3 regions of the Serratia sp. DFXYC6 genome follow, and region 1 is predicted to be linked to each of the others. Evidence: riboswitches for the same ligand, from Rfam matches in the RefSeq annotation. Region 1 holds a riboswitch; each other region holds the start of a gene.
The links. A riboswitch is a leader RNA that binds a small molecule or an ion and turns the genes downstream of it on or off. The one in region 1 is predicted to bind thiamine pyrophosphate.

Region 1 (10,267 bases):
CGAGAAGGGTTCGTCGAGCAGCAGGATCGGCCGTTGGCGAATCAAACAGCGCGCCAGCGCGGCGCGCTGACGCTGGCCGCCGGAAAGTTGCGACGGCAGGCGCTCCAGATGCTCTTCCAGACCGACCTGACGGGCGATGTGCGCCCGCTGTTGGCGCTGCTGTTCAGTCAAGCGCAGTCCGGGATCCAACCCCAGCCCGATGTTCTGCGCCACCGTCAGATGCGCGAACAGGTTGTTTTCCTGAAACAGCATCGACACCGGCCGCTTGGCCGGCGGCGTGGCGGTATGGTCTTCGCCGTTCAGCAGCAGCCGGCCGCTGGCCGCCGGCAGAAAACCGGCGATCAGGCTCAGCAAGGTGCTTTTACCGGCGCCGCTGGGGCCGAGCACCGCGACGCGCTCGCCCGGCTGGATGCGCAGATCAAAGCGCATCGGCAGGTGGTCATACAGGTAGGTCAGTTTTTCAAGCGTCAGCATGGCGGCCCGGTAAGCGTTCAATCAGGGTAAACAACAGGAAGCACAGCAGCAGCAACAGCAGCGCGGTCACCGCCCCGTCGTTGCTGCGGTAGGCGCCAATCTGCTGATACAGGTAAAAAGGCAGGGTACGGAAATGCTCGTTGCCAAACAAGGCGACCACGCCGAAGTCGCCGATCGACAGCACGCAGGCGAAGGCCAGCGCCTGTGCCAGCGGGCGGCGCAGGGCGCGCAGCTCAATCAGCCGCAGCCGTCGCCAGCCGCGGATATCCAGCGACAGGCACAGCGGGTTGTAACGTTCGGCGAGGTCGCGCATCGGGTTCTCCAATACCTTCAGCGCATAGGGCACCGCCATCAGCGCATTGGTGAGGATCACCAGCGCATAGGGCGACTGCGGCAACCCCACGGTATCGCTCAGCAGCAGGAAGAAGCCGGTGGCCAGCACGATGCCCGGCATCGCCAGGATCACCATGCCGCTGAGCTCCAGCGCCTGGCCGCCGCGCAGCTGTTGCCGCAGTTTTAGCTCACGGCTGCTCCACAGCAGCATCATCGTGAGCGCCACGCACAGCAGCCCTGCGCCGAGGGCGATGCGCAGCGACGTGAACAGCGCCTGCCACAGCACCGGCTGGCGCAGCACGCTGACCATGGCCTGGTTGGCGCCATCGGCGATCACCGCCAGCAGAGGCGGCAGCAACAGCAACAGCGCGGCGGCGATCAGCAGAAAATCGCCGACGCGTCGCCACAGGCTGTCATCCGGATTGCGCCAGCGCTGGGCGTGGGTATGCCCCACCGGCAATGCCTGGCTCAGGCGCTGACTGATCAACACCAGCCCGAGACAACAGCCCAGCTGGATCAGCGCCAGCATGGCGGCACGCCCCAGATCGTAGTCGTAACTCAGCGCCTGGTAGATCGCCAGTTCGATGGTGGTGGCCTGCGGCCCGCCGCCCAGCGACAGCACGGTGGCGAAGCTGGCGAAGCACAGCATGAAGATCAGTGCGCCGCTCGGCAGGATTTGGCGGCGCAGCGCCGGCCATTCGACGAAGCGGAACTGCTGCCAGCCGTTCATGCCCAATTGGGCGGCCAACTGGCGCTGCTCCACCGGAATGTTCTCCAGTGCCTGCAGCAACAGGCGGGTGGCCAGCGGCAGGTTAAAGAACAGGTGCGCCAGCAGAATGCCCTGCAGACCGTAGGGCGAGAAACCATACTCGACGCCCAGCCAGCCGCACAGCGTCGCCAGCCAGCCCTGGCGCCCATAGACGCTGAGCAGGCCGAACACCGCCACCAGCACCGGCAGCACCAGCGTCATGGCGCACAGCCGCAGCAACAACTGCCGGCCGGGGAAACGGCGGCGATAGAGCGCGCGCGCCAGCAGAATGGCGGGCAGCACCGAAATCAGCGCCGACAGCAGCGCCTGCAGGAAGGTGAAACGCACCACGTGCCACAGATAGCTGTCCTGCCACAGGCTGCGCCAGTCGCTGTCCGGCGCGTGACGCCACAGCGAACCCAGCGCCAGCGCGGCGACGAGCAGGATCAGGCCGGCGGCCAGCAGCCCCGGCCAGAGCCAGCGGGGGATCAGCGGCTGACGGCGGTTTGCCATGCCCGGATCCAGCCGCCGCGTTGTGTGGCCACCTCTTCGGCGCTGTATTGCAGCGCGGTCTGCGGCACGTTCATCTGCTCAAAACCGACGGGCAGCGGGGTGTTGATCACCGGGTACATCCAGTTGCCGGTCGGGATAGTGTTCTGGAATGCCGGCGTCACCATGAACCGCATGAAACGCTCGGCCAGTTCAGGCTGTTTGGTGGCTTTCAGCTTGCCGGCCACTTCCACCTGCAGGTAGTGGCCTTCGCTGAACGTGGCGGCGGCGTAAAGGTCTTTTTTTTCTTCGATCAGGTGGTAGGCGGGAGAGGTGGTATAGCTGAGCACCAGATCGCCTTCGCCTTTCAGGAACAGGCCGTAGGCTTCGCTCCAGCCTTTGGTGACGGTCACGGTCTTTTTCGCCAACTGCTGCCAGGCGGCCGGCGCCTTGTCGCCATACACTTTTTGCATCCACAGCAGCAGGCCGAGCCCCGGCGTGCTGGTGCGCGGATCTTCGTAGATCACTTTCCAGTTGCGGTCGCTGCTGACCAGTTCCTGCAGGCTTTTCGGCGGGTTCTTCAGTTTTTCTTTGTTGTAGACGAAGGCGAAGTACCCGTAGTCGTAAGGCACGAAGGTCGCGTCCTGCCAGCCGCCCGGCACCGTCAGCCTGGCGGTATCGACGCCGCTCGGCGCGAACAGGCCAGTTTGCTGCGCCGCCTGCAACAGGTTGTTGTCCAGCCCCAGCACCACATCGGCGGCGCTGTTCTTGCCCTCCATGCGCAGGCGGTTCAGCAGCGAAACGCCGTCTTCCAGCGCCACGAACTTCAGTTCACAGTCGCATTCGGCCTCGAAGGTTTTTTTCACCGCCGGGCCTGGGCCCCAGTCGGCGGCGAAGGAATCGTAGGTGTAAACCGTCAGCGTCGGCTTGGCGAACGCCGGCGCGGCGCACAGCAGCAATAAGCAGGGCAGATATTTTTTGACCACGTTGCACTCCTGAAAAATAAGGGGGCAAGGGCATCTGAGGGGGCGAGGCGGCGTCGCCGGTTCGCTGGGCTCAAATCCCTCCGCCGGTATTGACCGGATCAGGTTCGACGGGTGTGCTCTCAGCGGAAAATCAGGCTTATTACGCGGCCCGGTTCTCCGCACCCCGTTGAGACGGCGCTATTGTAAAGATTAACCGACTTGGGCGAAAGGCGCTTATGTCTCCGGCGGGGCAAACCAGGCGGACTTGAAGTCGAACCAGCCGAGGGTGTTCATCCGCACGCCGCGCATGCTGCGCTGGCCGTGCAGCTGCAGCCAGTGGTGGAACAGCGGATGCAGCTGGTGGTTGCTGACCAGTCGCTGGCAGAACTCCGCCAGCGGCAGGCGGTTGGCGCGCCACAGCGCCGCGTCCTGCGCCAGATCTTCGTTCATACAATGCTGCATCAGCGGCAGTTCGTACAGCGTGGCGAACAGCGAAAACTCCAGCGGCAGATAGAAGTTGGCGCTGCCAAGCCACAGATCGCTGCGCGCGTCGCCCTGGTGCCAGGTGGCGTAATCCACGCTTTGCACGATCAGGCGGATGCCGTGCTGCGCCAGCAGCGGCTCGATCGCCTGACGGATGGCGTGAAACTCCGAATGCTCATTGAAGTGGGTCATCGTCAGTTCGGTCAGCCCCGCCGGTTTGGGCTGCTGCGCCAGCGCGCGGTTGTGGTGCCAACGGGGCAGCAGGCCGTACGCCGGCGACCAGTAGCGCTGGTAGAGCGGCCCGGCGTGGCTCAGCAGCAAAATGGGGTTGATCAATTCGCACAGCCAGCTGCGAATGGCGGGATCGGCGGCCAGCGGGGAGCGCCGGTCGAACAGCAGGAAATAGCAGCCCTCTTCCAGCCGGCTTTCCAGTTCGTTGTTGCCGGTTTCATCGCCCTGCAGCTGTACGCCGGAATGCACCAGTTCTTCGGAGAACTCCGGCAGCACCCAGATATTCACCTCGTCGATCAGCGCCCGGTAGCCAAAATAGTCGTCGAAGGCGTGGATCTTCATCTGGCTGGGGAGATTGCGCACTACGCGATAGGGGCCGGTGCCGATCGGATGGCGGGCGAAATCCGGCAGTTCGCGCCATTCGCGCGGCAGGATCATGGCGTGCACGCTGCCCAGCAGCCAGGGCAGCCAGTGGTCGGGGCTGCGCAGATGCACATCAATCACGAATGGCGTCGGCGAGGTGACGCTCTCGATATGCGAGAACAGCGGTTGCGAGGTCAGACGCGAGAGAGAAGTAATGACGTCCGCCATCTCCAGCTCGCGGCCGTGATGAAAATGGATCGCCGGGCGCAGGTAAAAACGCCAGTGCAGTGGCGTCAACGCCTGCCAATGGTGAGACAGATCGGACTCCAGTTCCCCGTTTTCCTCATTTATGCGTGTCAGGCCGTTGAAGATCTGGCGCGCCAGATGGGTTTCCGAACGCCGCAGCGCCGAGCCGGGCAGCAGGTTGTACAACTGCCGGTAGTAGAGCACCCGCAGGATGTGTTTCCCCTGGCGGAAGCTACGCCCCAGCTGCGACAGCAGCATCTGGCGCACCACGTTTTTGTCGCCCACCAGTTGCACCAGTTGATCGATGCGATCCTGTTCCAGCAGCTCCTCGGCCCGCTGTTGCTGCAGCGCCAGGCCGGTGTAGTGGAAGGTTAGCCGCGAACGCTTGCCGCGCCCCGACTCCGCCTGCCAGGTGAGCCAGCCTTCCCGCTGCATGGCGCTCAGCAGGGAGCGCACGTGGCGCCGCGAGCAGCTGAGCACCTCCGCCAGATCCTGCAGCGTGGTGTCGGTGGTTTCACCGTGGCAGCGCTGCCACAGGCGGATGAACTGCTGCTGCAATCTGGACGTGGACATAAAAGAGGAACGCTCCCGCTTCAACTCGTCAATTTTTCTTTCCCTATATTACGCCGATAATTTTCATCAATGAAAGGGGAGGGCGTAATCATGAAAGCTTTCTTATCCAGGCAGTTCTATCAGCGCTATTTCAGCGCGGTGCGCCGCCAGCGAGCCGACTGGCTGAGCGTGGTGCCCGAACAGGCGCGGCTGGCGATGCTGGCGCACCTGACGCAATGGGACATTAAAGAGATGACCGATAAGCAGTATCGCGAGCACCTGTAGGGGCTGCGGCAACAAGTTTCTGAGTAATGGTGCTGTTTCACCAGCCAGTGGGGCGACCCACTGGTTTTTTTATGCGCGGTCATGGCGATGCGCTTGCATTTTTCTCGCCGTGGCCTAAGGTTCTTTCTTCTGCTTTGAGGTCAGGGAAGACGATATGCAACGCCTGAGCCGGTTGTCACTGCGTATTAACCCCATCTTTGCCGCATTCCTGCTGATCGCTTTTCTCTCCGGCATCGCCGGCGCGTTGCTGACGCCGACGCTCAGTCTGTTTCTGACCACCGAGGTCAAAGTGCGGCCGCTGTGGGTAGGGCTGTTTTACACCGCCAACGCCGTGGCCGGCATCGTGGTCAGTTTTCTGCTCGCCAAGCGCTCCGATACCCGCGGCGATCGGCGCAGGCTGATCCTGCTGTGCTGCCTGATGGCGGTCGGCAACTGCCTGCTGTTCGCCTTTAACCGCGACTACCTGACGCTGATCACCGCCGGGGTGCTGATGTCCGCCGTTGCCAACACCGCCATGCCGCAGATTTTCGCGTTGGCGCGGGAATACGCCGACAGCGAGGCGCGTGAGGTGGTGATGTTCAGCTCGGTGATGCGCGCCCAGCTTTCGCTGGCGTGGGTGATCGGCCCGCCGCTGTCGTTTGCGCTGGCGCTAAACTATGGGTTCACCGTGATGTTCCTGATCGCCGCCGCCACCTTCGCGGTTTGCGTGCTGCTGGTAGGGGTTATGCTGCCTTCGGTGCCGCGTGCGGCAGAGAATGGGGAGCTGCAGGGCGGGATGTCTGCGCCGATCGCGCCCGCCAGCGCCTGGCGCAATCGCGATGTGCGGCTGCTGTTCATCGCTTCGATGCTGATGTGGACCTGCAATACCTTGTATATCATCGATATGCCGCTGTATATCACCGCCGATCTCGGGCTGCCGGAAGGGCTGGCCGGGGTGCTGATGGGCACCGCCGCCGGGTTGGAAATCCCGGCAATGCTGCTGGCCGGTTATTACGTCAAACGCTTCGGCAAACGCAACATGATGCTGCTGGCGGTGGCGGCGGGCGTGCTGTTTTATCTCGGGCTGACGGTGTTGGCGGCCAAGCCGGCCCTGATCGCGCTGCAGCTGCTCAACGCGGTGTTTATCGGCATCGTCGCCGGTATCGGCATGCTCTATTTTCAGGATTTGATGCCGGGCCGGCCGGGCGCCGCCACCACGCTGTTCACCAACAGCATCTCTACCGGGGTGATCCTGGCCGGGGTGCTGCAGGGCGCGCTGGTGGAGAATTTCGGTCATGGTTCGGTGTATTGGATGGCGGCGCTGTTGGCGCTGGCGGCGCTCGGGATGAGCGCCAAAGTGCGTGAAGTGTGAGGTTAAACGACGGCATTCTTGATGCAAGTCATTGAGAAGGCTAAGCCGGGCGCTCAAGCTGAAGGCATATGGCGCGCGATCGTTGCGCCCACGCCCGTCTCGCTATTGAGATGCCGCCCTGTCGTTTAGAACAGTGGGAACGTTATGGATAAACTCACACCGCTCAAACCGCTTCCTTCCCTGTGCGCCCTTGGCGCCACGCTGATTATCTGGTTCCTCATTCCCGTGCCGGAGGGCGTTGCGCCCAATGCCTGGCAGCTGCTGGCGCTGTTTATCGGCACCATCATCGCCATCATCGGCAAGGCGATGCCGATCGGTGCGGTCTCGGTGATCGCCATCGCTCTGGTGGCGGTGACCGGCGTCACCAACCCCGGCAAGCCGGGCGCCGCGCTGGACGACGCGCTCAGCGGCTTTTCCAACCAACTGATCTGGCTGATCGGCTTTTCTATCATGATCTCCCTCAGCCTGAACAAAACCGGGCTGGGCGCGCGCATCGGCTACTACTTTATTTCGCTGTTCGGCAAGAAGACGCTGGGCATCGCCTACGCGCTGACGCTGGCGGAAACCACGCTGGCGCCGGTGACGCCGAGCAATACCGCGCGCGGCGGCGGCATCATTCACCCGATCATGAAGTCGATCGCCGACAGCTTCGGCTCCAAACCCGAGCTCAATACCTCCGGCAAGATTGGCCGCTACCTGTCGCTGGTGAACTACAACATCAACCCGGTCACCTCGGCGATGTTTATCACCGCCACCGCGCCTAACCCGCTGATCGTCAGCCTGATCGCCAAAGGCACCCACGGCAGCTTCGAGCTGTCCTGGTCGATGTGGGCGGTCGCCGCCCTGGTACCGGGGCTGTGCTCGTTGATCGTGATGCCGCTGGTCATCTACCTGCTGTATCCGCCTGAGGTGAAAAGTACCCCGGACGCGCCGCGCTTCGCGCGCGAAAAGCTGCAGGCGCTGGGGCCGGTGACGCTGCCGGAGAAAATTACTCTCGGGGTATTTGCGCTGCTGCTGGTGCTGTGGGCCGGCATTCCGGCGATGATCTTCGGCCCGTCGCTGGCGGTCAATCCCACCACCGCGGCGCTGATCGGCCTGGCAGTGCTGTTGGCCACCGGGGTGCTGAGCTGGGAGGACGTGCTGAAACATAAAGGCGCCTGGGACACCGTGGTGTGGTTCTCGGCGCTGGTGATGATGGCCAGCTTCCTCGGCAAGCTGGGGCTGATCGGCTGGCTGTCGCAAACCGTCGGCAACGGCATCGACCGTATGGGCATGAGCTGGGTGGGCGGCACGATCTTGCTGACTCTTATCTATTTGTATTCACACTATTTCTTCGCCAGCACCACCGCGCACGTGACGGCGATGTTCGCCGCCTTCTTCGCTGCCGGCATCGCGCTTGGCGCGCCACCGGCGCTGCTGGGCCTGATCCTGGCGTTCTCTTCTTCGCTGATGATGTCGCTGACCCATTATGGCACCGGCACCGCGCCAATCGTCTTTGGCTCCGGCTACGTGACGCTGGGGGAATGGTGGAAAGCGGGGTGGGTGATGAGCGTGGTTAACCTGCTGATTTGGATGCTGATCGGCGGGGCGTGGTGGAAGCTGCTGGGCTACTGGTGAGGAAAAAATTCACCCGCCGGGCGGCGGGTGAAGGGGATTAATTCAGAAACGCCGGCTGCTGCGCTTCGTAGCGGGAGATGTCCGCTTCGTGCTGCAGCGTCAGGCCGATGCTGTCCAGCCCGTTGATCATGCAGTGGCGGCGGAAACTGTCTATTTCGAACGGATAGCTTTTGCCGCCGGCGTTGACCGTCTGGTTCTCCAGATCCACCACGAACTCCGTCCCTTCGTTGGCGTCCACCAGCTTGAACAGCTCATCCACCTGCTGCTCGCTCAGCGTCACCGGCAACAGCTGGTTGTTGAACGAGTTGCCGTAGAAGATATCGGCAAAGCTCGGCGCAATCACCACTTTGAACCCGTAGTCGGTCAGCGCCCAGGGGGCGTGTTCGCGCGAGGAGCCGCAGCCGAAGTTTTCGCGCGCCAACAGGATGCTGGCGCCTTTATAGCGCGGTTTGTTCAGCACGAACGCCGGGTTCGGTTGCAGGCCGGCGTCGTCGAGGAAGCGCCAGTCGTTGAACAGGTGCTGGCCGAAACCGGTGCGGGTCACCTTCTGTAAAAACTGCTTGGGAATAATGGCGTCGGTGTCGACGTTGGCCGCATCCAAAGGCACCACTAAGCCGGTATGTTGAGTAAATTTAGCCACGTTAGCCCCTTAGTGAATATCACGGATGTCAGCGAAGTGACCGGCGACGGCGGCCGCGGCGGCCATTGCCGGGCTGACCAGGTGGGTGCGCCCACCGCGGCCCTGGCGCCCTTCGAAGTTACGGTTGCTGGTGGACGCGCAGCGCTCGCCCGGATTCAGACGGTCGTTGTTCATCGCCAGGCACATCGAGCAACCCGGCAAGCGCCATTCGAAACCGGCTTCAATAAAGATTTTGTCCAACCCTTCGGCTTCCGCCTGGGCCTTCACCGGGCCGGAGCCCGGCACCACGATGGCCTGCACGCCGTTGGCGACCTTGCGCCCCTTGGCGATCGCCGCCGCCGCGCGCAGATCTTCGATGCGCGAGTTGGTGCAGGAACCGATGAACACCTTGTCGATCGGCACTTCGGTCAATTTGATACCCGGCTTCAAATCCATGTAGGCCAGCGCTTTTTCGGCGGAGGCGCGCTCAACCGGATCGCTGAACGATTCCGGCGCCGGGATCGCCTGATTGACGGCGATCACCTGGCCAGGGTTGGTGCCCCAGGTGACCTGCGGCGCGATCTCTTCGGCGCGCAGCGTCACCACGGTATCGAACTGGGCGTCGGCGTCGGACTTCAGCGTGCGCCAGTAAGCGACCGCCTGCTCCCAGTTTTCGCCGGTCGGTGCGAACTGACGCCCCTTCAGGTAGGCGAAGGTGGTGTCGTCCGGCGCGACCAACCCGGCTTTGGCGCCCATTTCGATCGCCATGTTGCACAGGGTCATACGCCCTTCCATGCTCAATGCCTCGATCGCCTTGCCGCAGAACTCCACCACGTGGCCGGTGCCGCCTGCGCTGCCGGTTTTGCCGATCACCGCCAGCACGATGTCTTTGGCGGTAATGCCCTCGGCGGCGTCGCCGGTGACTTCAATCTTCATGGTTTTGGCCCGGCCCTGTTTCAGGGTCTGGGTCGCCAGCACGTGTTCCACTTCGGAGGTGCCGATGCCGAACGCCAATGAGCCGAAAGCGCCGTGGGTGGCGGTGTGTGAGTCGCCGCAGACGATGGTCATGCCCGGCAGCGTCATGCCTTGCTCAGGCCCAATTACGTGCACGATGCCCTGGAACGGGTGATTCAGGTCATACAGCGAAACGCCGAATTCCGCGCAGTTCTTGATCAGCTCCTGCATCTGGATGCGCGCCATTTCGCCGCTGGCGTTGATGTCTTTGGTCTGGGTCGACACGTTGTGATCCATGGTGGCGAAGGTTTTGCCGGGTTGGCGCACCTTACGGCCCATGGCGCGCAGGCCGTCGAACGCCTGCGGCGAGGTGACTTCGTGCACCAGGTGACGGTCGATATACAGCAACGGCGTTTCGTTCGGCGCTTCGTGCACCACGTGGGCGTCGTACAGCTTCTGGTATAAGGTCTTGGCCATGTTATGCCCCCTGAGCTACAAAGCGGGCGATGATGTCGCCCATTTCATCGGTGCTGACGGCTTTGCCGTCACCGGCCAGA
Region 2 (10,267 bases), on a different contig from region 1:
GCATTATAAAACCTCCGCATCTAAAGTTCATTGGGTTTAATTATGAAACCAGATTGAGGTGTGCGATGAGCGACAAACTGCTGGATCCTCCCTGTGCGGCGCTGGGGCGTCTGCCGGCCGCCCTGGTGCTGCTGTTGGCCGGTGCCAGCGCCTTTAGCGTGGCCAACGTTTACTATGCGCAGCCGCTGCTGGACGCCATCGCCCGCGATTTTTCCATCAGCCTGGCGGCGGTCGGCATGGTGATCACCGTGACTCAGTTGGGCTGCGCGCTGGCGTTGCTGTTGGTGGTGCCGCTGGGGGATCGGTTGAACCGGCATCGATTGCTGGCGGGGCAACAGCTGGGGCTGATCGGCGCGCTGCTATTGGTGGGCTGGGCGCACAGCGCGCCCTGGCTGCTGGCGGGGATGTTGCTGGTGGGGCTACTGGGCACCGCCATGACGCAGGGGCTGATCGCATTCGCCGCGGCCCTGGCGGCGCCGCAGGAGCGCGGGCGGGTGGTCGGCGCGGCGCAGGGCGGGGTGGTGCTGGGGCTGTTGCTGGCGCGCACTCTCTCCGGCGCGCTGGCGGACGTCGGCGGCTGGCGCACGGTGTACTTCTTCTCAGCCGGAGTGACGCTGGTATTGCTGCCGATCCTGTCGCGCCTGCTGCCTGCGCCGCGCACCGCACCCAGCACGCTGAGTTATCTCGCGCTGCTGCGTTCAATGCTGAGCCTGTTGCGGCGTGACCGCACGCTGCAAATTCGCGGCATGTTGGCGCTGCTGATGTTCGGCGCTTTCAGCCTCTTTTGGAGTTCGCTGGTGTTGCCGCTGAGCCGGCCGCCGTTCAACTTCACCCATGCCGCGGTGGGAGCGTTCGGCCTGGTCGGCGCGGTGGGCGCGCTGGCGGCGGTGCGCGCCGGGCATCTGGCGGATCGCGGGCTGGGGCAGGTGGCCAGCGGCGCGTGTCTGCTGCTGTTGACGCTGGCCTGGCTACCGCTCGGTTTGCTCGGCAGCGGCCTGGTTTGGCTGGTGGCGGGCATTGTGCTGCTGGATCTGGCGGGCCAGGCGATCCACGTGCTGAACCAGAGCATGATCTTCAGCGCCCACCCGCAGTCGCACAGTCGCCTGGTGGGCTGCTACATGCTGTTTTACGCCGTCGGCAGCGGGCTGGGCGCCTTTGCCGGCACCCATATGTACGCCTGGGCGGGCTGGAGCGGCGTCTGCTGGCTGGGGGCGGGCGTCAGCCTGAGCGCACTGCTGTTTTGGCGGCTGACGCTGCGCGGCATGCCGGATGCCGCGGGTAAGAGCTAGCGTGCCGGTGAGTGCATCAGGTAATAATCTTCTTCGCCGTCGTTGCCGGTGGAGATGATGCGCCAACCGTGTTTGCGGTAGAACGTCAACGCCTTTTCATTCTTCACCAGGCATTTCAGCGAGCCGGTGGCGGTGAAGGTGGCTTGCGCCGCTTGCAGCAGCGCACTGCCGACGCCGCGCGGCGGCTGATGGGGCTCGACATACAGGTTATGAATGAAGTTGTCTTCGCGGTAGATGGAGACGAATCCCAGCAGCACGCCGCCGTCTTCCGCCACCCAAATCGCTTCGCCCAGCGTCGCGCGGTCGAAATCTTCCAACTGATAGTTCGAGGTATCGCGCCAACCGAACGCCGCCTTGCGCGACGCCAGGTACAGCGTGCGCAGGAAGGGGCGATCGGCCTCTTGGTAAGGTCTTATTTGCATGGCATCTCCCGGTGGTTTTTGCTCACTATAGCGCATGGCGCCGGGCGTGCATGGCCGCAAACGGAAAATGCTAGGCGTCGCCCCAGGCGGGCAGGCGATTGACCCCGTCGCTCAGCTCCTGAGCCAGGTGGCGCACGGTGTCGGCGTGCAGGGCGGCCAACGGTGGATGAAAGTCGGGCGCCCGCAACGCTTGCGGCGCACGGGAAAGCTGCGCCGCATACTCGGCGAGAACGCGCCCGCCCTGACGTTGCACCTCGAACAGCGCCTGGCGTTCCTGCGCGGACAGCGCCGCGCCACTGCCTGCCAGATAGGTGTTGAGCTTTTCGCTGGTCAGCAACAGGCTGCGCGTCTGGTTAAAGATCAGTTGGATATGCCGGGTGAAGCTTTCATGGTTATCGTCCGCCAGCTGCCAGGTGGGCTCCAGCGTCACCCGGGCCACTACCGCTTCGCAGCCCTCGATCTTTTGCCAGATGCCGATGGCGTTTGTGTTCTCGCCGCCGAGGAAGCGCGACAGTTCCCGCAGCACGTTGGCAACCTGCTGCCGCAGTGACTCCCCTTCGTATTCCGGCCACAGCGTGGCGTGAATGAAGGTGGCGAACCCTACCCCCAGCACGATGCCGATCAGGCGATCGCGGATCTCGGTCAGCCCGGTGACCGGGCCGAAGCTTTCCAGCAGCGCCAGGGAAAAGGTGAACAGGATCTGTACCCCGGCATAGCTTATTTTCTCGGAGCCGGCGGCGATCCAGGCGGAGAGGGCGATCACCGGCAGCGTCAGCAGCAGCAAGCCGACGAGGCTGTCGAGGTGAGGCATGATCCACACCACCGAGATCAGCGCCAGCAGGCTGCCGATCGCCGCGCCGCCGAGACGCAGCCGCGCCCGCCGCTGTGTGGCGCCGAGGCTGGGCTGCGCCACGATCAGGCAGCTCAGCATGATGGTATGAATGCCGGACCAATCGACGGCGGTATAAAACACGTAGGCGACCAGTACGGTCAGCAGCGTTTTCAACGAAAACTGGATGTAAACCGGGTTGGTCAGGGCGTCGGGGGTAAAGAAGGGCACTTTCGGCGGCGGTGCGGCCTGCAGGGCGTCGGCGTAGTCGCTGCGGTTGGCGTAGACCTGCAGGAGGCTGGCCATTTCATTGAGCGGCGCCGGCACCTGCGGATCGTCGCTGCCGGCGATCGCGACGGAAAATCGCAGTGCGCTTTCGTGGCTTATCGCGGTTTGCAGTGCGCGGCAGGCGGCATCTATCTCTTGCGCCAATTGACGCGCGGCCGCGCCGAAAGCCGGCGGCAGCTGGTAGGCCAGGATATTGAGCTGCAACACCAGGGTGATCAGCGCCAGATAACCGGGCTCGTTGGCGCGGCAGCGATCGCTGCGCATCACCGAAAAGCGCAGCAGCTTATGCAGCTCGGTGGCGTGCTGGGAGATGGCGCTCAGATCGCGCGTCTCGCCGCCGTTGGTCAACATAGCGCGGGTTTCGTCCAACACCGCGTTCATCCGACCCTTTAGCTGTTTCAGCGGTTCGGCCGGCAGCAGCAGGGTATTAACGATCAGGGTGAGCAGGATGGCGTAGTTGATCGCCACCCATACCCACAGCACCAGTCGTATCACCACTTCCGCCTGCGGAGTGAGATCGACAAAGCTTTGCGTGTAGATCACCACCAGCGCCATCAGGAAGAACAGCACCCCAACCTTGGTCACCCGCATCAGGAACACGCTGAGGAAAAACAGCGCGCTGGAGAGCAAGATGCGCAGCATCGGGTAGTCGTAGGTGAACTTCAGCACCAGGATAGCGGCGCCGATCGCCAGCGTGGAGCTGACGAAAAACAGGATACCGATCGCGCGGGTGATCACGATATTGGACTGCGTGATAAAGAAGACAGCGATCAGCGACAGCGCCAGCCACGGTACCTGCAGCGTCTGCGAGATCACGATGGCGATCGCGCTGGAGAGCAGGGCGCGGATCACCAGGTTTATGCGGCTGTCCGAAGGGCGCAGCTCGTCGATCAACTGGGACAGCCAGCCGCGAGACATCGTTTTATTCTTCATGGCGCAGGTTCAGCTTGGCCACCGCCGAAGCGCCCACGCGGAACAGCGCCGGGTTGGGAGCCTCTACCGCGATCTTGACCGGGAAGCGCTGAGAAACGTGCACCCAGTTGATGTTGCGCGACACGTTGGGCAGCCCGCCCAGCACGCTGCCGCCGTCGTCGGGCTGCACGCCGTAGCTGACCGACTCCACCTTGCCGCTGAAGGTCTGGCCGGCGTCGCTCATTAAATACAGCGTGGCCGGCACGCCGGGATGCACGCCTTTCAGATCGGTTTCGCGGAAGTTGGCGACCACGTACCAGTGGCGGGTGTCGATCAGCGTGAACACCGGTTTGGCGCTGGAGGCATATTGGCCGACGGTGGTTTTCAGGGAGGCGATGCGGCCGTCGAACGGCGCTCGCACCTCGGTAAATTCCAGATTCAGCTTGGCGATGGCGATGTCGGCCTGCACTTCGGCGCGCTGCGCGACCAGGGCTTCGACGCCGCTGACGGCGGCTTCCGCCTGTTTCGCCTGCAGCAATGCGGCCTGCAGTTCCGCCTGCGCCGAGCGCTGGGAGGTGCGGGCGGTTTCCACTTCTTCCGCCGAAACGTAGTTCTTGCCGAGCAGCTTCTGCCGGCGGTTGAGGGTGTCGGTCGCCTGCGCCACCAGCGCCTGCGAGCGTTTGACGATGGCGTTCATCGATTCGGCGTTGTACTGCTGCGCGTTGACCGAACGCTGCGTCAGTTTGATCTGTTCATTCAGCGTGATCAGGCGCGCTTCGCTGGCCGCCAGCGCGTCCTGGTAAGGGCGCGGATCGATGCGGAACAGCAGATCGCCTTGCCGCACTTCCTGGTTGTCGCGGATCGGCATCTCGACGATGCGGCCGTTCACCTCCGGCACTACGTCGATGGTGTCGGCATAGGCGTAGGCATCGTCGGTAGTGGGGGCGTTTTCCACCCGCCAGACGACGACGGCGGCCACGATGAGCGTCAACGCCAGGATGGTAAGCACCAGCAGTCTGCGCTTGTTGGAGGTTTGTGGTTGGGTCATGGCGTCAGTCTCAGTGGGGGAAAACCAGTAACCAGGTCAGCATGGCGATCAGCGCGGTCAGCGCCGGATACGTCAGCAGCTGCGGCGCCAGCCAGGCGCGTTTTTCCGGGGTGCGCAGCAGCAGGTGGATCGCCACCATGCCCGCCACGCCGCCGCACAGGCAAAACAGCCAGTCGGGGAACGAAGCGCCGAACACCACCATGGACGGTGCCGGTGAGCACCCGGTGAGCAGCAGCACGGTCAGGCAGGTGATAAGCAGTTTTTTGTCGGGCATAGGGCTTTCTCTGGCGATTGGCTTGGTCGACGGGCCGAATGGAATGACTCTTTTTCAGTGAGTGAGGTCACTGTTTGTCTTCCCTACGCTTGCGCAAGGAGAAACTAGAATAAATACTCTACTCTAAACTAGAGGGATTAATCTAGTTTTTTGTGTCACCCTGCCTTCGCGGCGGCAAATGGGTATAATACGTTGATGACAGCGGGCAGAAACGAATATGCAAATCGACGAACACATCACCGGGCGAGAGCCGCAGCAGGAAAGAGGGCGGCAACGCGTACAAACCATTCTGGATTCGGCGGCGGCGATCGTGGCGCAGGACGGGCTGGCGGCGCTCAGCATGCAGCGGCTCGCCAAGCACGCCAGAACCTCCATCGGCTCGATGTATCACTTTTTTCCCGATCGCCACGTGGTGATCAAGGCGCTGGCGGATCGGCACACCGAATCGATCGAGGCGCTGGTGCGCGACATGGCGTTGGCCAGCGACGACGAGTGGAGGCGCCTCTCCGCTGAAGAGGTGATCCAGCGACTGTTTTCTCCCTATGCGCAGTACCTGCGCGAGCACGCCGACTACCTGCCGGTGATGCGGGAAATGAACCTGCCGGATGAAAAGTCCAGCTTCCTGGCGCTGATCGCCCGAGTGCTGCAGCTGCGCCGCCCCGAGACCGCCGAAGCGGAGATCCTGCAGCAAACCCGGCTGTTGCAAAGCCTGGTGGCCGGCACCTTGCACCACATCTTCAAAACGGCGCCGCAGAGCGTGGCGTTCACCCTGGCGGAGCTGCCCGGCGTGCTGAGCCTGTATCTGGCGGGAAAAGAGGGAAGCATCGCTTAGGCGCGAGCCAATTTAATCGCTTGTTTGTCCGCGCCGGCGCTGGCATGATCCCGCTCAGGGATTAACGCAACGTTGATCACAACCTATTGATTTTCATGACTCGGGGTGCCCTTCTGCGTGAAGGCTGAGAAATACCCGTATTACCTGATCTGGATAATGCCAGCGTAGGGAAGTCACGGCCGCCCAGCCGGCGCCGCCTTCTTGAACGCCGGTTGGGAGGAATATGATCGCTCGACCTGATGCACTACCCGGCGCTCGCGCCGCGGCCTGCCTGACCCAATTCCAACAGCGGCCTCCGCTGATCCACTGCCTGACCAACGAAGTGGTGCAATCGCTGACCGCCAACGTGCTGCTGGCGCTCGGCGCCTCCCCGGCGATGGTGGTGGAGCCGCAAGAGGCGGCGCAGTTCAGCGCGCTGGCCGACGGCCTGCTGATCAACGTCGGCACCCTCAATGCGCTGCGCGCCGAATCGATGCGGGCGGCGGTGGCCGCCGCCAATCAGGCCGGCAAGCCCTGGACGCTAGATCCGGTGGCGGTCGGCGCGCTCTCCTACCGCACCGCCTTCGCTAAACAGCTGCTGGACGAGCAACCGGCGGCGATACGCGGCAACGCCTCGGAAATCATGGCGCTCAACGGGTTGCTGGCCAGCGGCCGCGGCGTGGACAGCGGCGACGATTCCTTGGCGGCATTGCCCGCCGCGCGTGAGCTGGCGCGGCGCAGCGGCGCGGTGGTGGCGGTCACCGGCGCGGTGGATTACGTCACCGACGGCCAACGCGACTGGGCGATCGAAGGCGGCTCCCCGCTGATGACGCGGGTGGTGGGCACCGGCTGCGCGCTGTCGGCGGTGGCGGCGGCGTTTTGCGCCCTGCCGGGCGATCGCCTGGACAACGTGGCGACCGCCTGTCGGGTGATGTCACACTGCGGCGGCCTCGCGGCCAGGCAGGCCGCCGGGCCGGGCAGCTTTACGCCGGCGTTCCTCGACGCCCTGTATCAACTGCGCGGGGAGGATCTGTGATGAAACGTATTAACGCGCTGACCATCGCCGGCACCGATCCCAGCGGCGGCGCCGGCATTCAGGCCGATCTGAAAGCTTTCTCGGCGCTTGGCGCCTACGGCACTTCGGTGATCACCGCGCTGGTAGCGCAGAATACCCGCGGCGTGCAGTCGGTGTATTACATCGATCCGGCGTTCGTCGCCGCGCAGCTGGACTCGGTGTTCAGCGACGTGCGCATCGACAGCGTCAAGATCGGCATGCTGGCCAATGCCGACATCGTGCAGGCGGTGGCCGAACGTCTGCGCCATTACCGGCCGGAATTTGTGGTGCTGGATACCGTGATGCTGGCGAAAAGCGGCGATCCGCTGTTGGCGCCGGAGGCGGTAGAGTCTATCCGGCGCGAGCTGTTGCCGCTGGTGTCGATCATTACGCCGAACCTGCCGGAAGCGGCGGCGCTGCTGGCGTGCGCGCCGGCGGAAGATGAAGCGCAGATGCGCGAGCAGGGGCGGGCGCTGCTGGCGATGGGCTGCCAGGCGGTGCTGATGAAGGGCGGCCACCTGAGCGAAAGCGAGAGCCCGGACTGGCTGTTTACCGCCGAAGGCGAGCAGCGCTTTACCGCGCCGCGCGTCGCCACCCGCCATACCCACGGCACCGGCTGCACGCTCTCGGCCGCGCTGGCGGCGCTGCGCCCGCGCCATGCCGACTGGGCGGCTACGGTGGCCGCCGCCAAGGACTACCTGCAACAAGCGCTGCAACAGGCGGATACGCTGGAAGTGGGGCACGGCATTGGGCCGGTGCATCATTTTCACGCCTGGTGGTGAGCCAACTTTTTGCCGCAACCGTGGTCTGACTAGTTCAGGCCCGGTTTTATGGGCGAAACCTGATTTAACCTAGGGAGAAGGACTATGACGGGACACCAGGCGCTGCGTTGCGCCCTCTTCGGCGCACTGCTCAGCTTCAGCGCGGGCAGCTTTGCCCAGCAGATCGTCACCACGTCGGATTTGATTCAGCAGCCGGGGTATCAGGCCAGCTGGCAAAACATGGTCAAAGGCCAGGCGCGGATGCCGGGCTGGGCGCGCAAGGGCGTTGGCACCTCTACACCGGCGCAAAATCTGAGCTGGAAGGGCAAAGAGTATCTGGTTGGCAATCTGTGCAAACCGCACGACTGCGGCAACAACTTTTTGATCGTGGCGTTCAGCGCGGATAAATCCCAGGCCTGGGGCGTGCGGGTCGAGGTGGAAGATCGGCCGGAAGCCGTCGATCATCCGAAGAAATATGCTAAGTACCAGTGGCTCGGCAAGCCGGATGAAGACATGAAGGCGCTGCTGAAGCAGCAGTTCGAGAACAATCCCGACTGGAAATAATCTGACCGGGGGCGCCGCTGCCGGCGCCCCCGGCGTTGATCAGCCGATGCCGGCCTGATGCAGATCGTGCAGGTTGAGCGCCCCCACCAGCACGCCGTCCATATCGACCACCGGGGCCGCGCTGATGTGCTGTTCGTGCAGCGCTTCCAGCGCCTCTCCGGCGCGCCACTGCTCCGGCAGCCGATAGCCGGGGCGGGTGATCGCCGGGCTGAGCGGATCCTGCAGGCTATTGCCCTTCACCAGCCAGCGGCGCAGGTCGCCGTCGGTAAATACGCCCACCACCCGCTGCTGCGCGTCGCAGACCGCCACTAACCCCAGCCCGGTGCGGCTCAGTTCCAGCATCGCTTCCATCACGTTGGCGCTTTCGCTCACGCGCGGCAGGCGATCGCCGGTGCGCATCAGGTGATGCACGCGGTTCAGCAGGCGCGCCCCCAGGCTGCCGCCCGGGTGCGAGCGGGCGAAGTCTTCCGCGTTGAAACCGCGCTGGCGCATCAGCGCCATCGCCAGGGCGTCGCCCATCATCAGGGTGTTGACCGCGCTGGAGGTCGGCGCCAGCCCCATCGGACAGGCTTCGCGCTCGACGCCGATATCCAGCACGCAGGCGGCGGCCAGCGCCAGCGGCGACTCTTTGCCGCCGGTGATGGCGATCACCGGAATGCCGTTCTCCGCCAGCAGCGGCAGGATCAGATCCAGCTCTTTGGCGCGGCCGGAATAGGAGATGAACACCACCACGTCGTCGGCGCCGATCATGCCGAGATCGCCGTGCAGCGCCTCCGCCGGATGCACGAAGAACGACGGCGTGCCGGTGCTGGCCAGCGACGCGGCGATCTTCTTGCCGATATGGCCGGACTTGCCGATGCCGGAAATCACCGCTTTGCCGCGGCAGTTCAGCAGCAGCTCGCAGGCGCAGACGAAGTTGTCATCCAGGCGCGCCAGCAGGCGCTGCGCTTCGGTCAGCTCGATCTCCAGCGTTTCGCGGGCAAAGGCGAGCAGGGCGTTGGCGTTACTCATCGGGGTCTCCTACCAGAATAATATTGATGCCTTTCGCCTGCAGGGCGGCGAGATAATCGGGGTTGATGTCTCGGTCGGTGATCAGCGTATCGACGGCGCTGAGCTCGCACACCACGTTCGGGCTCTTGCGGCCGAATTTCGAGGAGTCTACCAACAGAATAATGCGGCTGGCGGCTTCGCACATCGCCTTGCTGACGTTGTGCACTTCGTTGAAGGTGGTGACGCCGGCGTTGAGATCGACGCCGTCCGCGCCGATAAACAGCTTGTCGAAGCTGAATTGCTGAAACGCCGATTCCGCCAGGCTGCCGTGGAACGAGGCCGACTTCTTGCGGTAGGTGCCGCCGGGCATCAGGATGGTCTGATCGTTGTCCAGCTCCACCAGCGCGTTGACGATGGTCAGGCTGTTGGTCATCACCGTGATGTTGTTGAACTGTGCCAGGTGCGGCACCATCTGCAGCACCGTGCTGCCGGCGTCGAAGATCAGCGAGTCGCCGTCGGCGATCAGCGCCACGGCGGCGCTGGCGATCTGGCGTTTTTTCTCGGTGTTGATATGGGTTTTGCGGTCGATCGGCTGATCGCCGTCGTCGCGGCTGAGCACCACGCCGCCGTAGGTGCGGATCACCTCGCCTTCTTCTTCCAGCAGGGTGAGGTCCTTGCGGATGGTGGTGCCGGTAGTGGAGAAATGCTCGGCCAGGGCGTCCACTGCCGTTTTGCCATGTCGCTGCAGATATTCAAGGATAGCGGCCTGCCGCTGCTTTGGTTTCATCGCGATTCCCGTTCACAAGAGTTGGGCATTTCCCCTCGCTGAATAATTCACTATGAAAGGTAATGTCTTTTAATGTGAAAATATCACGATTTGGGTTCAATCGCTAACGATAGTGCAGACTGGCATGCGCGATCCTCGGGGAAGATCACATCCGGGCGCAAATCCCGCTGATGCAACCCGTGTAAATGAGGCAGCGGGCGTGGCCGGGCGAAAACGGTCAGGCCGCGCAGCAACAGGC
Region 3 (10,267 bases), on a different contig from region 1:
AGGCGACGCTCACCGGCCGGCTGCTGCTGCGGGCGCGTTTTTCGATCCAGGCGATGGAGGCGGCATCCAGCCCCGGTTTCATGCTTTGGCCGTCGCAGGTTTGCACCTCACCCTGCATCCAACGCCCCTGCAGCAATTTAACCTTGCCGGCGCGCAGCGCATTGCTCACTTCGAGGATCCGTCGCGCCTGATATTGGTACAGGGCGATTTCATCGCGGGTCAGCGGTTCGCGGCGTGTCGCCAGCTGGCGCTGCATAAAACTCACCGTGCCATCGTCGGCAAAGCGCAGCTGAATGGAGTCTCGATCGCCGTCGGCGTCGTTACGTTTGATTTGGCGCAGCACGTCGCCCTGATAGGTGTACAGCGTGGTAATGGTACCCGGGCCGCGGTAAGGGCTGTAAACGCTGACTAACACTTGCGGACGATGTTGCTCATCGTCTTTACGCCACAGACGTATCACGCCCTGATCGGCCACGAAGCCGCTGGCGGTAAAGCTGGGGATATCGGAATGGAAACTGCAGGCGCTCAGGCCGACGGCGATGCCAACGGCCATGAGCGCCCGACGAGTAAACAAAAGGGGCGCCATCGCCCCCCTGTTTAATCTTTTCACCGAGGCGCGGTCTTATTTAACGGCGTCTTTCAGTGCTTTGCCAGAAACGAACGCAGGCACGTTGGCTGCTGCGATTTTGATTTCTTTGCCAGTCTGTGGGTTGCGGCCAGTGCGCTCGCTACGATGGTTTACTTTGAAAGTACCGAAGCCAACCAATTGTACTGCATCACCTTCTTTCAGAGACTCAGTAATTGCAGCCAGGGTGGATTCCAGAGCCAGTTTAGCTTGTGCTTTGGAAAGGTCAGCCTTGTCCGCGATTACATCAATCAGTTGAGTCTTGTTCATAAGTTATCCTTACAGTGTGTTTATCGTTTGCAAAGCATCGAGTGCGACGGATATGCCGATTGACAGCACTCTCCTGCATACACGCACCGATAGCCACTTTTTTTACGCCCCCCAAATGTAGACCAGACAGGGTGCGGATGTGAAGCCTTAAGGCATGACAAATCAGGCGTTAAATCACGTTTTGTTGCCTTATTGCGCTAAATTTATCCCGATGTTGCTGACGCCCGCCTCCCGCAGGTCGGATCGCAGCCCCTTGATCAGGTCTATATCGCGCTCTTCACAGGCGTCCAACAGGCGGAAAATTTCCCATTGAATGTCCCATTCTTCCTCTACCGCCGGCAAACTTTCCAACTCTTCGTCGGTCATTTCCTTACCGGCTTGGGTCATTTCCAACATCGCCACGGTGCGAATCGATGTTTCACTGATGGCGATGGCGTGCTCCAGCGTCTCCCCGCCGAGCCGCGAATGGATCAGTTCCCCTAATGCGATACAGGCATCAATTGCCGGGTAAACGCCGTAAAGATCGTAATCTTCCGCCGACGGAATCGCCTCTTCCAACTTCTCGAGCTGGCTGTCGAAGTTGACCTTGGCGTCCTTCACCACCAGCGTTTCCCACACCAAATCCAGAATGCGGCGATAAACCGCCGGATCGCCGAACTCGGTCTGTTTGCAGAACATCTGGTAATTCGGGTACATACGCTCGCACAAACTGGCCATAAAGGTCAAATGTTGCCAGCCCTCGAGCCGTTCCAGACGTAAATGAATCGGGTTACGTAGCATGCTTTACTCTCTTACGCGTTATCTGCGGCGCAGTGTACCCGAAATCGCTCATGGCGACACCTCCGGATGCTGCTGCAACCACCGCTGAAACGCCGGACGGCGCGAAGCGATGGCATCGGCCCAACGGGTCGGCTCCGGCAAACGGTAGCCCGCCATGCAGCGTTGCACCCACGCCAGCGCGCTGTCGGCGCCCACGCGGTGACCGGTAGAGATGAACAGCGGGTTGCAACGCGCCTTGCTACGCCATACCCAGCCCAGCTGTTCTCCCTTATCTTCCAACGGCGCCAGCGCGCCGACGGCGGCGTCCAGCGGCGCGAATTTGCCGCACAGGCGCTTCTTGGCTACGCCGATGGTCGGCACATCGACCAGCAGGCCGAAATGGCTGGCGACGCCGAGGCGCCGCGGATGTGAAACGCCGTGCCCATCGACGAAGATCAGCCCCGGTTTTTGCCGCAGCTGCGCCCAGGCGGCCAACAGCGCCGGGTATTCGCGAAACGACAGGAAACCCGGAATATAAGGCATGACGGTGGCGATGCGCGCCACCTGATACTCCACCAGCTCCAGCGACGGATAGCGCAGGATGGCGATGGCGGCGCGCGTCACCGCGCCCTCTTGCTCGAAGCCCACATCGGCGCCGGCGATGAACGCCGGCGGTTCGGCCGGCAGCTCGTCGTAGCGAATGACTTCAGCGGCGCGCCGCAGCTGTTCGGCGCGCAGAGCCGCCATATCGGTCACATCGGATCCTTAACGGTGGTATTTCGCCGACTGCGCGTGCACCGCCTCGACGAAGGCCCCGGCGTGCTCCGGCGGCACATCCTGATGGATGCCGTGGCCCAGGTTGAACACATGACCGTTGCCGTGGCCGAAACCGGCCAGAATGGTCTCCACTTCTTCCGCGATGCGCGCCGGAGAAGCATAAAGCATCGACGGATCCATATTGCCCTGCAGCGCCACTTTGTCGCCTACGCGACGGCGCGCGTCGGCGATGTCGGTGGTCCAGTCCAGCCCCAGCGCATCGCAGCCGGTGGCGGCCATCGCCTCCAGCCACTGCCCGCCGCCTTTGGTGAACAGCGTTACCGGCACGCGGCGGCCGTCGTTTTCACGCAGCAAGCCATCGACGATCTTGTGCATGTAGTGCAAAGAGAACTCGCGGTAATCGCGCCCGGTCAGCACGCCGCCCCAGGTGTCGAACACCATCACCGACTGCGCGCCGGCCTTGATCTGGGCATTGAGGTAAAGGATCACGCTGTCCGCCAGCTTGTCCAGCAACAGGTGCAACGTGGCCGGCTCGGCATACATCATCTTCTTCAGCTTGGTGAATGCCTTGCTGCTGCCGCCCTCAACCATATAGGTAGCCAGCGTCCACGGGCTGCCGGAGAAGCCGATCAGCGGCACTTCGCCCTTCAGCTCGCGGCGAATGGTGCGCACCGCGTTCATCACATAGCCCAGCTCCACTTCCGGATCGAACACCGGCAGTTTGTCGACGTCGGCGCGGCAGGTGACGGGGGAGCTGAAACGCGGGCCTTCGCCGGCTTCAAAGTACAGGCCGAGCCCCATGGCGTCGGGAATGGTGAGAATGTCGGAGAACAGGATGGCGGCGTCCAGCGCGTAGCGGCGCAGCGGCTGCAGCGTAACCTCGCAGGCCAGCTCCGCGTTCTTGCACAGCGACATGAAATCACCGGCCTGGGCGCGAGTCGCCTTATACTCCGGTAAATAACGACCGGCCTGGCGCATCATCCATACGGGGGTCACATCCACCGGCTGACGCAACAGCGCGCGCAGGTAACGATCGTTCTTCAACTCAGTCATTTATGGGGCTCCCTTAATAATCTGCCGGCCATTGTACATTATTCTGCCCGGCACAGCGCCACGGTGTCCTCAATCAAGCGGCGCGCCACGGTGCCGGGCGGCGGCAACAGCGGCAGTTGGTCGTAACGATACCAGCCGGCATTGAGCAGCTCCTTGGGATCGTGACGAATCTCACCCTGGTGGTAATCGGCCATAAAGGCCATCATCAGCGAGTGCGGAAACGGCCAGGGTTGTGACGTGACGTAGCGCAGGTTCTTGATTTCAATATTGCTCTCTTCCATCACTTCGCGCGCTACCGCTTGCTCCAGCGTTTCGCCCACTTCAACGAAACCGGCCAGCACCGTGTGAATGCCGCCGCGATGGCGCACGTGCTGCGCCAGCAGGATCTGATCGTCGCGCCGAATGGCGACGATCACGCAGGGCGCGATCTGCGGGTAGTAGCGCTCCTTGCAATGGCCGCACAGGCAGGCGCTTTCGGTGCGGCTGAGGTGCATCTCATGGCCGCAGTAGCCGCAATAGCGATGGGAGCGGTAGAAATCCGCCAACTGCACGCCGCGCCCGGCCAGCTGGAACAGACCACGATCCTGATCCAACAACTGACGCACCGACCCCATCTCCCGCGGCATCGCCTGGCGCACCAGCCAGACCGGCGCGCCCTCCCACTCACCGATGACGCGCGCCATGTGGCCCTGCAGCCCGAGGGCGGCGGCGGTCCCCGACGGCAATTCACCGTTCGGTAACCAAAGTTTGCTTTCATGGCTGACGATCCACCAGCCGTTTTCATTGCCCGTTAATGCAAGTTCCATATCGTTGTTGCACAACCTCAGCTTCACTGGCACTCTACAAATCGGCTTTGTTACATTTTAATAACTTACCGGTTACTTTTGTTACTTACACGGAGTCAAACATGCTCAACCGTTTGGAAAGGCTGACTCAGCGCGTTGGCGGTAGTAATGAATTAGTTGATCAATGGCTTCAGGCCCGCAAGCAGTTGCTGGTCGCCTACTGCACGCTGGTAGGCCTCAAACCGAATAAAGAAAAGCATACGCCGCTGAATGAAAAAGCGCTGGAGAACTTTTGCCATAACCTGGTGGATTACCTCTCCGCAGGGCATTTTCATATCTATGACAGAATTATCAAACAAGTGGAAGGCGCAGCCAGTCCGAAAATGTCGCTGGCGGTGAACATCTACCCCAAACTGTGGGCCAATACCGAACAGATCATGGCGTTCCACGATCGCTATACCGAAGTGGATATCGATCAGGAGGTTTGTCTGGAATTCCACCAGGCCTTGTCGGATATCGGCGAAACGCTGGCGGCGCGCTTTGCGCTGGAAGATAAGCTGATCCTGCTGGAAGCGGAAGCCACGCAGCAACCGCTGCCGGACCAGGCGCTGGATCCGGCGCGTTAAAATTTTATAGTTTTTTTTCTTATCCCTCCTATACTGGGGGGCATCTTGTCGGAGTGCCTAGCGCCTGATTTGTTCATCGAATCAGCCAGGCTGAGACCGTTAATTCGGGATCCGCGGAACCTGATCGGGTTAATACCCGCGAAGGGAACAAGAGTAATCTATCGCCACAGACACGGCCTTCCCCTTGCGGGCGCCCTGCCTTATCGGCCACCATCATTACTCCCTCCGAGCTCCAGACAAGCAACTTTCCCAACCCAACACACTGGTAGGAACTTGCTATGTCTAACGTTAATCCACCGCGCGCCCGTAAAGCGCAACGCGAAGCCGCCCAGCAGTTTATCGACACCCTGCAAGGCATGGCTTTCCCAAACTCACGCCGCATCTACTTGCAGGGTTCGCGCCGCGATATCCAGGTGCCGATGCGTGAAATTCAGCTCAGCCCGACCCTGGTCGGCGGCAGCAAAGATAACCCGCAGTATGAACAGAACGAGGCGATCCCGGTGTATGACACCGCCGGCCCGTACGGCGATCCACAGGCCGAGCTCGACGTGCACGCCGGCCTGGCCAAGCTGCGCGCCGGCTGGATCGACGCACGCGGCGATACCGCCACCCTGAGCGGTGCCAGCTCCGGCTTCACCCAGCAGCGGCTGGCGGACGAAGGTCTCGATCACCTGCGTTTCGAACACCTGCCGCTGCCGCGCAAAGCGCTGCCGGGCAAGTGCGTAACCCAGTTGCACTACGCCCGCGCCGGCATCGTCACCCCGGAGATGGAATTCATCGCCATCCGTGAAAACATGGGGCGCGAACGCATTCGCGGCGAGGTGCTGCGCCACCAGCATCCGGGCCAGGGCTGGGGCGCCAACCTGCCGGACAACATCACGCCGGAGTTCGTGCGCCAGGAAGTGGCCGCCGGCCGCGCTATCATTCCCGCCAACATCAATCACCCGGAAGCGGAGCCGATGATTATCGGCCGCAATTTCCTGGTAAAGGTGAACGCCAATATCGGCAACTCGGCGGTCACGTCGTCGATCGAAGAAGAGGTGGAGAAGCTGGTATGGGCCACCCGCTGGGGCGCAGACACCGTGATGGATCTCTCCACCGGCCGCTATATTCACGAAACCCGCGAGTGGATCCTGCGCAACAGCCCGGTGCCCATCGGCACCGTGCCGATCTACCAGGCGCTGGAGAAGGTCAACGGCGTGGCGGAAAACCTCACCTGGGAGATGTTCCGCGATACGCTGCTGGAACAGGCGGAGCAAGGGGTCGACTACTTCACCATCCACGCCGGCGTGCTGCTGCGCTACGTGCCGATGACCGCCAAACGCCTGACCGGCATCGTGTCGCGCGGCGGCTCGATCATGGCCAAATGGTGTCTGTCGCACCATCAGGAAAACTTCCTCTATCAGCATTTCCGCGAAATCTGTGAGATCTGCGCCGCCTACGACGTTTCGCTGTCGCTCGGCGACGGCCTGCGCCCCGGCTCAATTCAGGACGCCAACGACGAAGCCCAGTTCGCCGAACTGCATACGCTGGGCGAGCTGACCAAAATCGCCTGGGAATACGACGTGCAGGTGATGATCGAGGGCCCTGGCCACGTGCCGATGCAGATGATCCGCCGCAACATGACCGAAGAGCTGGAACACTGCCACGAAGCGCCGTTCTACACCCTCGGTCCGCTGACCACCGACATCGCCCCGGGCTATGACCATTTCACCTCCGGTATCGGCGCGGCGATGATCGGCTGGTTCGGCTGCGCCATGCTGTGTTACGTCACGCCGAAAGAACACCTCGGCCTGCCGAACAAAGAGGACGTCAAACAGGGCCTGATCACCTACAAGATCGCCGCTCACGCCGCCGATCTGGCCAAAGGCCATCCGGGCGCGCAGATCCGCGATAACGCCATGTCCAAGGCGCGTTTCGAATTCCGCTGGGAAGATCAGTTCAATCTGGCGCTCGATCCGGCCACCGCGCGCGCCTATCACGACGAAACCCTGCCGCAGGAATCCGGCAAGATCGCCCACTTCTGCTCGATGTGCGGACCAAAATTCTGCTCGATGAAGATTTCACAAGAGGTGCGCGACTACGCCGCTGCCCAAGAGGCCGCCAAACCGATCGAGGTGCAGCTGACCGGTATGGAGAAAATGTCCGCCGAGTTCCGCGCCCGCGGCAGCGAGCTGTATCACAGCGCCGGCAATTTGCAGGAGGAGACCAGCAATGACTGATATCACGACGCCCTTCCCGGCGACGCCCTACAAACTGGGGCTCTACCCGGTCGTCGACAGCGTGGAATGGATCGCTCGCCTGCTGGAGGCCGGCGTCACCACCATCCAGTTGCGCATCAAGGACTTGCCTGACGAGCAGGTCGAAGAGGATATCGCTGCCGCCATCGCGCTGGGCCGGCGTTATCAGGCGCGGCTGTTCATCAACGACTACTGGCGGCTGGCGATCAAGCACGGCGCCTACGGCGTGCATCTGGGCCAGGAAGATCTCGATACCACCGATCTGGCTGCCATTCACCGCGCCGGGCTGCGGCTGGGCGTGTCCACCCATGACGACGCGGAGCTGGCGCGCGCGCTGGCGGTGAAACCGTCCTACATCGCGTTGGGGCACATCTTCCCCACCCAAACCAAAGACATGCTTTCGGCGCCGCAGGGGCTGACGGAGTTGAAACGCCACATCGCCGGCCTGGCGGATTACCCGACGGTGGCGATCGGCGGGATCAGTATCGATCGCGTACCGGCGGTGCTGGCGTGCGGCGTCGGCAGCGTGGCGGTGGTCAGCGCCATCACCCAGGCGCCGGACTGGCGCGCGGCGACGGCCGAGCTGCTGCGGCTGATCGAAGGCGAGGATCCGAACGATGCTTAACGATCAGGAATTCCTGCGCTACAGCCGCCAGCTGCTGCTGGAGGACGTCGGCCCGGAAGGCCAGGAGAGACTCAAGCGCGCCACGGTGCTGATCGTCGGTTTAGGTGGGCTCGGTTCCCCGGCTTCGCTGTATCTGGCCGCCGCCGGCGTCGGCACGCTGCTGCTGGCCGACGACGACCAGCTGCACGTCACCAACCTGCAGCGGCAAATCCTCTACCGCAGCGCCGATACCGCCACCGGCAAGGCGGCGCTGGCGCAACGCCACCTGCAGGCGCTGAACCCGTTGGTGGAATCCATCCCGCTGGCGCAGCGGCTGCAAGGGCAAGCGCTGCGCGACGCGGTCGCACGCGCCGATCTGGTGCTGGACTGCTGCGACAATATGGCGACCCGCCATGAGGTCAATGCCGCCTGCATCGCCGCCGCCAAGCCGCTGATCAGCGGCAGCGCGGTCGGCTTCAGCGGCCAGCTGCTGGTGCTCGAGCCGCCCTATGCGCACGGCTGCTACGCCTGCCTGTACCCGGAGCAGGAAGAGCCGCAGCGCAACTGCCGCACCGCCGGGGTACTCGGTCCGGTGGTGGGCGTGATCGGCACCCTGCAAGCGCTGGAGGCCATCAAGATGCTGGCCGGCATGCCTTCTTCCCTCAGCGGTAAACTGCGGCTGTTCGACGGCAAGCAGCAGAGCTGGAGCACGCTGCAACTGAGCCAGGCCCGTGCCTGCCCGGTATGCGGAGGCGCGGCATGAAGATCCGTTTAAACGACCAACCGCTGGAGCTGCCGCAGCCGCTCAGCGTCGCCGCCCTGCTGGCCCAGCTGGAACGCCACCAGCCGGGTACCGCGCTGGCGATCAACCAAACCATCATCCCGCGCGCCGACTGGGCCGACCATCAGGTGCAGGACGGTGACGACATTTTGCTGTTTCAAGCGATCGCCGGAGGCTGACATGCTGAAAATCGCCGATACCACTTTTACCTCGCGCCTGTTCACCGGCACCGGCAAGTTCGCCACCCCGGCGCTGATGTTGGAGGCGCTGGCGGCCTCCGGCTCACAGCTGGTGACCATGGCCATGAAGCGCGTCGATCTGCGCGGCGGCAACGACGCCATTTTGGCGCCGCTGCAACAGTTGGGCGTCAGGCTGTTGCCCAATACCTCCGGCGCCAAAACGGCCGCCGAAGCGGTATTCGCCGCCCGGCTGGCGCGTGAAGCGCTCGGCACCCACTGGGTGAAGCTGGAGATCCACCCCGATGTGAAATACCTGCTGCCGGATCCGATAGAAACGCTGAAGGCGGCGGAAACGCTGGTGAAAGACGGTTTTGTGGTGCTGCCCTACTGCGGCGCCGATCCGGTGCTGTGCAAACGGCTGGAAGAGGCGGGCTGCGCGGCGGTGATGCCGCTCGGCGCCCCTATCGGTTCCAACCGCGGTCTGCGCACCCGCGACTTCCTCGAGATCATCATCGAACAGGCCAAGGTGCCGGTGGTGGTCGACGCCGGCATCGGCGCGCCAAGCCACGCGCTGGAAGCGATGGAGCTGGGCGCCGACGCGGTGCTGGTGAACACCGCCATCGCCGTGGCGCGCGACCCGGTGCAAATGGCGCGGGCGTTTCGCCTGGCGCTGGAGGCCGGCGAATTGGCGCGCAGCGCCGGATTGGGCGCGAGCCAGCGCGGTGCGGTCGCCTCTAGCCCGCTGACCGCCTTCCTCAGCCAGCCAGAGGAGGCACAGTGATGGCCGACGATTTCAGTAGCCGCTGGCAACAGCTGGATTGGGACGACATTACGCTGCGCATCAACGGCAAAACCGCGCGCGACGTGGAACGCGCGTTGAACGCCGACAAGCTGACGCGCGACGACTTTATGGCGCTGATCTCCCCCGCCGCCGCGCCGTATCTGGAACCGCTGGCGCAGCGCGCGCAGCAGCTGACCCGTCAGCGATTCGGCAACGTCGTCAGCTTCTATGTGCCGCTGTATCTGTCCAACCTGTGCGCCAACGACTGCACCTACTGCGGCTTTTCGATGAGCAACCGCATCAAGCGCAAAACGCTGGATGCGGCGGAGATCGCCCGCGAGTGCGCAGCCATCCAGGCGCTGGGGTTCGAACATCTGTTGCTGGTCACCGGCGAGCATCAGACCAAGGTCGGCATGGACTATTTCCGCCAGCACATCCCGGCGATCCGCCGACACTTCAGCTCGCTGATGATGGAAGTGCAGCCGTTGGCGCAGGAGGAATACGCCGAACTGAAAACGCTGGGCCTGGACGGCGTGCTGGTGTACCAGGAAACCTACCATCCGGCCACCTATCTGCAGCATCACCTGCGCGGCCAGAAGCAGGATTTCCATTGGCGCTTGGCCACGCCGGATCGCCTGGGGCGCGCCGGGATCGACAAGATCGGCATCGGTGCGTTGATCGGCCTGTCCAACAGTTGGCGCACCGACTGCTACCTGCTGGCGGAACATCTGTTTTACCTGCAGCAAACCTACTGGCAGAGCCGCTACTCGATCTCGTTCCCGCGCCT

Region 2: it holds a riboswitch for thiamine pyrophosphate, as region 1 does, so the genes downstream of both, thiM (hydroxyethylthiazole kinase) here and thiB (thiamine ABC transporter substrate binding subunit) in region 1, are expected to answer to the same signal.
Region 3: it holds a riboswitch for thiamine pyrophosphate, as region 1 does, so the genes downstream of both, thiC (phosphomethylpyrimidine synthase ThiC) here and thiB (thiamine ABC transporter substrate binding subunit) in region 1, are expected to answer to the same signal.

What each region holds. Positions count from the first base shown of each region.
Region 1 covers NZ_JBXUNV010000003.1:427,759-438,025, forward strand. The annotation lists gene thiQ (thiamine ABC transporter ATP-binding protein ThiQ) at 1-474, opposite strand, end outside; gene thiP (thiamine/thiamine pyrophosphate ABC transporter permease ThiP) at 461-2,068, opposite strand; gene thiB (thiamine ABC transporter substrate binding subunit) at 2,044-3,030, opposite strand; TPP riboswitch at 3,088-3,206, opposite strand; gene sgrR (HTH-type transcriptional regulator SgrR) at 3,244-4,905, opposite strand; gene sgrT (glucose uptake inhibitor SgrT) at 4,996-5,169, shown strand; gene AC2CGQ_RS18340 (MFS transporter) at 5,324-6,520, shown strand; gene AC2CGQ_RS18345 (DASS family sodium-coupled anion symporter) at 6,665-8,137, shown strand; gene leuD (3-isopropylmalate dehydratase small subunit) at 8,175-8,777, opposite strand; gene leuC (3-isopropylmalate dehydratase large subunit) at 8,787-10,187, opposite strand; gene leuB (3-isopropylmalate dehydrogenase) at 10,189-10,267, opposite strand, start outside.
Region 2 covers NZ_JBXUNV010000001.1:203,436-213,702, forward strand. The annotation lists gene AC2CGQ_RS01090 (MFS transporter) at 66-1,289, shown strand; gene AC2CGQ_RS01095 (GNAT family N-acetyltransferase) at 1,286-1,711, opposite strand; gene AC2CGQ_RS01100 (FUSC family protein) at 1,782-3,746, opposite strand; gene mdtN (multidrug transporter subunit MdtN) at 3,751-4,788, opposite strand; gene AC2CGQ_RS01110 (YtcA family lipoprotein) at 4,799-5,062, opposite strand; gene AC2CGQ_RS01115 (TetR/AcrR family transcriptional regulator) at 5,280-5,894, shown strand; TPP riboswitch at 5,986-6,082, shown strand; gene thiM (hydroxyethylthiazole kinase) at 6,118-6,909, shown strand; gene thiD (bifunctional hydroxymethylpyrimidine kinase/phosphomethylpyrimidine kinase) at 6,909-7,709, shown strand; gene AC2CGQ_RS01130 (inhibitor of vertebrate lysozyme family protein) at 7,794-8,252, shown strand; gene gutQ (arabinose-5-phosphate isomerase GutQ) at 8,292-9,263, opposite strand; gene srlR (glucitol operon DNA-binding transcriptional repressor SrlR) at 9,256-10,029, opposite strand; gene gutM (transcriptional regulator GutM) at 10,113-10,267, opposite strand, start outside.
Region 3 covers NZ_JBXUNV010000009.1:17,025-27,291, reverse strand. The annotation lists gene AC2CGQ_RS24420 (DUF1481 domain-containing protein) at 1-586, opposite strand, end outside; gene hupA (nucleoid-associated protein HU-alpha) at 623-895, opposite strand; gene AC2CGQ_RS24410 (YjaG family protein) at 1,085-1,675, opposite strand; gene nfi (deoxyribonuclease V) at 1,724-2,410, opposite strand; gene hemE (uroporphyrinogen decarboxylase) at 2,420-3,484, opposite strand; gene nudC (NAD(+) diphosphatase) at 3,523-4,290, opposite strand; gene AC2CGQ_RS24390 (Rsd/AlgQ family anti-sigma factor) at 4,392-4,895, shown strand; TPP riboswitch at 4,935-5,059, shown strand; gene thiC (phosphomethylpyrimidine synthase ThiC) at 5,174-7,117, shown strand; gene thiE (thiamine phosphate synthase) at 7,110-7,760, shown strand; gene AC2CGQ_RS24375 (HesA/MoeB/ThiF family protein) at 7,753-8,502, shown strand; gene thiS (sulfur carrier protein ThiS) at 8,499-8,699, shown strand; gene AC2CGQ_RS24365 (thiazole synthase) at 8,701-9,480, shown strand; gene thiH (2-iminoacetate synthase ThiH) at 9,480-10,267, shown strand, end outside.